Regions from separate parts of the Metabacillus dongyingensis genome, predicted to be linked through region 2. Evidence: riboswitches for the same ligand, from Rfam matches in the RefSeq annotation. Region 2 holds a riboswitch; the other holds the start of a gene.

Region 1 (3,418 bases), 2.0 Mb from region 2:
TATCTGCATAAACCGGATTTCTATCAGTATCTTTCCAGATCACACATGAGCAAGTTAAAAACACCAAGCCCACATGGACTTTGTGCCGGAAGTTTACAGTTTGGCTCTTTGCAGTCTCAGCGTGTTCAAAACAACGGAAACCGAACTGAATGCCCTTGCCGCTCCATATCAGCTTCTGCAAGGGCTTATTGTCTTTAATAAAAAAGACGGCCACTTTAGGCCGTCTTTCTCATTATGACAATTTTTCTTCCATTTCAGGAAATTTAAAGTCTCCATGTTTCTTTTCTGTTTCTGCTACAATCACTGCACATGCCGCATCTCCTGTAATATTAACTGCTGTACGAGCCATATCCAGCAGACGGTCTATACCGATGATCAAGGCGATGCCTGCTACGGGAAGGCCTACAGAGTTTAAGACCATCGCAAGCATGATAAGTCCAACTCCTGGTACACCGGCTGTTCCAATTGAAGCGAGAACAGCTGTAAGTACTACTGTCAGCAACTGAGTGAAAGAAAGATCAATATTGTAGACTTGAGCGATAAAGATTGTTGCTACACCCTGCATAATGGCCGTTCCATCCATATTAATGGTTGCGCCGAGCGGCTGAACGAAACTTGAGATCGGCTCTGGAACCTTCAGACGCTTTTGCGCTGTTTCCATAGATACAGGAAGTGTCGCATTACTGCTTGATGTACTGAAAGCTACTGCCATGGCAGGAGCGAAATTTTTAAAGAACCAGATCGGGCTTTGCTTTGCCAGAAAAAGAATGGATGAACCATAGGTGACAATAGCATGAATCACAAGTGCAAGCATTACAACTCCCATGTAGAGTCCCATTGCTTTAAGGGCGTCTAAACCTTGACTGCCTACAGCAGTAGCAATAAGACCGAAAGTACCGTATGGAGCGAATTTCATCACTAGATTTACTAAATACATCATTAAATCATTGCCTTGCTCAACTACCTTAAATAATGTATTTGCTTTCTTTCCAAGAAACGTGATGCCAAGGCCAACAAAAATTGAGAAAATAATAATTTGCAGCATATTACCATCGGCAAATGCTTTAACAGGATTCGTCGGAATCATATTTAAGAATGTTTCTGCAACAGATGGAGCTTCTTCAGCTTTATATTCAGCGGACTTTGTATCGAATTCACCTACATTGCCGGGCTGAATGGTCAGTGCAAGGATTAAGCCTATAACAATGGCTACTGCTGTTGTTACTAAAAAGTAGGTGACCGTTTTAACACCTATTCTTCCTAATTTCTTTGGATCTCCTAACCCAGCAACTCCCAGAGTAATAGAAAAGAAGACTATTGGTACGACGAGCATATTGATTAAGTTTAGAAAGATTTTTCCAAGCGGGGTAAATAGGAACGTGTCTAACTGTTTAAATAAATCCGGAGCCGTGATATTAAGAATGAGGCCGACAATTGCCCCCAGAATAAGACCAATGATGATTTTCGTTGCTAGTTTCATATAAAACCTCCGTAAAAAAGTAATAGATAGTGTTTAATTCCCAATAAATAGAGAAAGAGAAACATATATGTGGGAGTTTTTTTAAAAAATACAAAAAACCGCGAGAGAATTCTCGCGGTTTTATTCGTCAATTTGAATAATTATAACATTTCCACAGATGAGTCTCTCCACCGCATACGAGGTTAGCTGTCGGATTCGGACGAAGAGTGTCCTACCTTTTGACCATAAAGGATTCACCCCAGTGCAACTGCACAGTTTGGTTCCCCCGTTCCCATTTTAGGATTAAGCGTATATTTATTAAGTTATACTACTATTCTAAATACAAGATTTAATTTTTGCAAATATAAAAATTTGCCTTTAATTGGATTTGAACATAAAATTTAGCAAAAAACGTTCTTACTTTAAGGAGTTTTAACCATGAAAAAGTGGATAAAAAATTTTTTTCTGATTGCATCAGGGGGTCTGATTCTCTCTTTTGCAGGATTTTATATCTGGTCCCAAATCACCTATAAACCGGCTGAAGAACTGTTTTACACTACTAATTTACTGGATCAAAATGATAAAAATGGGTATTTGCTGTTTCAGCCTGAAAACCAAAAAACGAATAATGGCATCATTCTATATCCTGGAGCAAAAGTTGATCCGAGAGCATATGCCTATCTTGCAGAGCAGTTAACTCAAAAAGGGTTCACTGTCTTAATTCCTAAAATGCCCTTTAACCTGGCTATTGCAGGCATCAGCAAAGCAGATAAAATTATAAATGATAGAGACGAGATTGAAAATTGGTACATTGGAGGACACTCTCTCGGAGGTTCGGCTGCTTCTATTTACGCGTTTGAACATCAGGAAAATATAAAAGGGCTTTTCCTGCTTGCTGCTTATCCGGCAGATTCCAGTGATTTTTCAAACACACATTTTCCGATTCTGACCATCTATGCAGAACATGACGGATTAACAACCCTGGATGAAATAAAAGAAACGAAACACCTATTGTCTGACAATACCTTTTATTACAAAATTAACGGCGGCAATCATGCACAGTTTGGCATTTACGGAGAACAAAAAGGAGATAACAAAGCCCAGATCAATGTCTTTGTTCAACAAGATCAGGTCATTCGAGAAATAAACAGCTGGATCGGGCGGATTGAGTAAAAGGCAAGGGAGATTTTCTCGTTTTTTTCTGCATTTACAAGCCATAAAAAAAAACGGAAACAGGCAGCAGAACCATGCCTGTTTCCGGTTTATTTATTTTGTCGCTTCCAAAAACTCTTCTACATCTTGCACAGTCAGCTGAACAGCTTTTTGCCAGAAATCCTCTTTTGTTAAGTCCACTCCTAAGTGTTTCATAGCCAAATCTTCTACCTGCATGGATCCTGTATCTTTTAAAAGAGCAATGTATTTCTCTTCAAACGCTGTTCCCTCTTCCAATGCTTTCGCATATATGCCAAGTGAGAACAAATAGCCAAACGTATATGGGAAATTATAGAACGGCACACCGGTAATATAGAAATGCAGTTTTGATGCCCAGAAATGAGGATGGTACTCTCCTAAAGCATCACAATAAGCTTCTTTTTGTGCAGCTTCCATTAATTGATTTATTCTTTCCGTACTGACGATTCCTTTTTTGCGTTCCTCATAAAAAGAAGTTTCAAATAGGAAGCGGCCGTGAATATTCATGAGCAGTGCAACACTTCTTTGCACTTTATCTTCTAATAGTGCCAAACGCTCGTCATCAGATTTTGCTTTTTTTACTGAGGCATCTGCAACAATCATTTCAGCAAATGTTGATGCTGTTTCAGCTACATTCATCGCATAATTGCGGTTAAGCGGATGCACTCCCGCCATTGCATGCTGATGGAAGGCATGGCCCAGCTCATGGGCAAGAGTTGCGATATTTGACGGGGTGCCGGAGAATGTCATGAAGATTCTGGACTGGTC
Region 2 (3,418 bases):
TGCCAGCTTTTTTTTGGAATAAATTGCGGGATTAAAACCGTAACCCTATAGTTGGATTCACTTGCTTTTTTCTCTACTGTATCAATGAATTTAGTCAACGGCTGAATGATGCTTCGATAATAAGACTGCAGAGTTACAAGCCGAATATCCGGCTGCCACTTGTTCCATTTATCTTCAAAGATTTTTTCATCGACTCGTTCAAATGAAACGTAAACCGCAATGATTTGATCTGCGGATAATGATTTTGCATAGTTCAAAGAATTTTCTACTACGTGAGTCATTCCGGCTACTGGCACGATAATGACATTCCCTTCAATCGGCTTGATCGGCTCGCATGTTGTGAGTCTCAGCTGATCTCCAACGGCCACATAGTGCTTCTTAATTTGATGAAATCCTAAAACGATAAGAGGCAAAAAGATCAGCACCGCCCAAACCTGCGAGAACTTTGTTATGAAGAACATCATCATGACAAGAAAGCTGATAAGTGCTCCAGTTAAATTTATCGCAAGTTTAACCGCCCAGCCTTTAGGCTTCTCACGAAGCCACTTCACGAGCATCCCTGTCTGGGATAAGGTAAATGGAATAAACACGCCTACTGCATAAAGGGGGATGAGCTGTTCTGTCTGCCCTTTAAAAATAATGATTAGTAAAATGGACGTGATTCCAAGAGTGATGATCCCATTTGAATACCCTAATCGGTCTCCTCTCATCGTAAACATTCTTGCAATGTATTTATCTTTTGCAAGGTTGAATGCAAGCAATGGAAAAGCAGAATATCCAGTGTTGGCAGCGAGAACAAGAATCATAGCTGTCGTTCCCTGGATAAAATAATACATAAAGTTTCTTCCAAACGTCTCAGCTGCAATTTGGGAAACAACGGTTTCCTCGTGTTTTGGAGCTATCCCGAAGTAATAGGCTAAAAATACGATTCCAGAAAATAAAATGGCAAGCAATAACCCCATTGCCATCAGCGTTCTGACTGCGTTTCTAGGACCGGGTTCCTTAAAATTCGGTATCGCATTTGAGATTGCTTCGACCCCAGTTAAGGCAGAACTTCCTGAAGCAAATGCTCTCAGCAGCAAAAATAAGCTAATGCCTGCAACAGGAGTCCCTATCGGTGCATGCAAATCAGGTGAAACATCCCCGGTTATGATTTTAAATATCCCTACCCCTATTAAAATAAAAAGCGCCAAAACAAACAAATAGACTGGATAGGCTAAAATCGAAGCCGATTCGGTGATTCCTCTGAGATTTAGTATGGTGATAAAAACAACCAGCAAACAAGCAATGATGACATTATGATCATGTAAGCCTGGAAATGCAGAAGTAATCGCATCTGTTCCTGCTGAGACACTTACAGCAACTGTCAATATGTAATCTACTAAGAGTGAACCTCCTGCAACTAAACCTGCATTTTCTCCAAGGTTTTCTTTTGAAACGACATATGCTCCCCCGCCATGAGGATAAGCATAGATAATTTGACGGTAGGATAAGATCAGAGCCGTTAATAAAAATAGGACCCCTACTGCAATTGGAATGGAGTACCAAAATGCAACAGCACTTATTGTTACTAAGACAAGCAGGATCTGCTCTGGCCCGTACGCTACAGAAGATAAAGCATCTGAAGATAAAATAGCCAGTGCTTTCTTTTTATTTAATTTTTGCTCTCCTAATTCTGTAGATTTTAAGGGAGCCCCAATGATTATTCTTTTAAGCATAGATAACATTTCTGCACCACCATTTTTTCATCTGAACTTTTTCTTGGAAGGTATCATTTAAGAAAGTAAATATTTAATTAGTGAATCAATCATAATTGTCCGCAAGTCATTACGAACAGCATAATGGACATTAGGATTTCAGTCTCACCGCTACACATCCTCTCTTTTAACGCTTACGGGGTTAGCTGACGGATTCGGGACAAAAGAGTATCCCTACCTATATGAATAGGATTCACCCCTTTGCGAAAATTATCACAATTTCGGGTTCCCCGCTCCTTATGGATTAAGCGAATAATAAATATGAAACTGTTGGTTATCATACTCCTATCCTTAAGAGATGTAAATAAAAATAATTCATTTCCTTTGACTTTTTTAAACCAATAAGCTACCGGTCAATAAAAGGAGGAAATGTATGATATTGTGCCCTTGCGCTAACACTATTTTTATTCAAGCATAGGAGGATTTTAATGATTAAAGAAAACATACCGATATTATCTGATGAATTTTTAGATGAAGTGACAAAAGAGATCAATGATGTATACGGTTTTGAAAATGATCCAATAGAAAAAGCAGATCGGGAGTTTCGTGCGGAAGAAGAATGAAACTTAGGATTACATGCAAACTATTGATGTTACGCACTACTTATATAAAGGAAATTTACAATTGAAAAAACACTTAATAACTGCTGGAATGCTGGTTATGTCCTTAGTCTTCGTCATGTCGCCGATAAAAACTGATGCAAAAGACATGGCACAGGCACGCGAAGAATGCATCACAAAAGAAACGCTTGCTTTAAAAGAAAGCATGAGGAGGCTCTGGACTGATCATGCGGTTTGGACAAAAAGCTATGTGGTCAGTTCCCTTAACGATCTTGAGAATCAAAAAGAGCTGCTTGCAAGACTCTTAAAAAATCAGGATGACATTGGCAATGCCATTAAGCCTTATTACGGGGAAGAAGCAGGAAACAAGCTTGCTGAGCTCTTAAGAGAACACATTCTGATTGCAGGAAAATTGACTGCAGCTGCAAAAAGCGGCAATCAATCTGACTTTAAGAAATTTAATACTGAATGGCATAAGAATGCAGATGACATCGCCAAGTTCTTGAGCAGCGCAAATCCGAACTGGTCTGAAAAAGAACTGAAGGAAGCATTATATATTCATCTTCAATTTATTTCTGAAGATCTGTCTGCCCGACTTAAAAAGGATTGGAATGCGAGTATTGAAGCATTTGATAAAGGGCTGGATCATTTGATGATGCTTGCCGATGTTCTTTCGGCAGGAATCATGAAACAGTTTCCAGAAAAATTCTAGCTTATCTATTGAATATAAGTTTACTTCAAGATTTGTTTGTGTTTCGTATGAAAATCGCAATTTCATTAGTCTTAAATAAAAGGAAGATCCCCAAAGGATCTTCCCTCTTTTTTATTATTGATTTTTTTGCGGCTTTTTTCAGGGTGGAGGCGATTTTCTTCCCTAATACACTGCTTTGGTGTACTTTTTTCAAGGCGAGCGCGGTATGTATGGCCAATTAATATTGCTTAATTTTCTCCGAGAATGTAATACTCGCTTTTCTTCTTGCTTTCCTGATTAACGAGCGCTCCTCACCTGAATCAAATAAATATTTTTCCTCTTCTGTTTCAGGATAAACTCCCGGAACGGCTTTTGGCTTACCATGTTCATTCAATGAAACAAATGTGATA

What was found. Region 2 has a riboswitch for cyclic di-AMP ahead of K8L98_RS06515 (APC family permease). Riboswitches for the same ligand answer to the same signal wherever they lie in the genome.
Region 1: another riboswitch for cyclic di-AMP. It lies ahead of K8L98_RS21820 (dicarboxylate/amino acid:cation symporter); the one in region 2 lies ahead of K8L98_RS06515 (APC family permease).

The regions. Positions count from the first base shown of each region.
Region 1 covers NZ_CP082944.1:4,388,211-4,391,628, forward strand. Annotated here, with positions in the region: partial or broken gene K8L98_RS26925 (cation transporter) at 94-165, opposite strand; gene K8L98_RS21820 (dicarboxylate/amino acid:cation symporter) at 233-1,480, opposite strand; cyclic di-AMP (ydaO/yuaA leader) riboswitch at 1,637-1,779, opposite strand; gene K8L98_RS21825 (alpha/beta hydrolase) at 1,898-2,632, shown strand; gene K8L98_RS21830 (M3 family oligoendopeptidase) at 2,726-3,418, opposite strand, start outside.
Region 2 covers NZ_CP082944.1:1,311,652-1,315,069, reverse strand. Annotated here, with positions in the region: gene K8L98_RS06515 (APC family permease) at 1-1,727, opposite strand, end outside; cyclic di-AMP (ydaO/yuaA leader) riboswitch at 1,873-2,018, opposite strand; gene K8L98_RS06510 (hypothetical protein) at 2,186-2,320, shown strand; gene K8L98_RS06505 (glycosyltransferase) at 2,382-3,029, shown strand; gene K8L98_RS06500 (acyl-CoA thioesterase) at 3,247-3,418, opposite strand, start outside.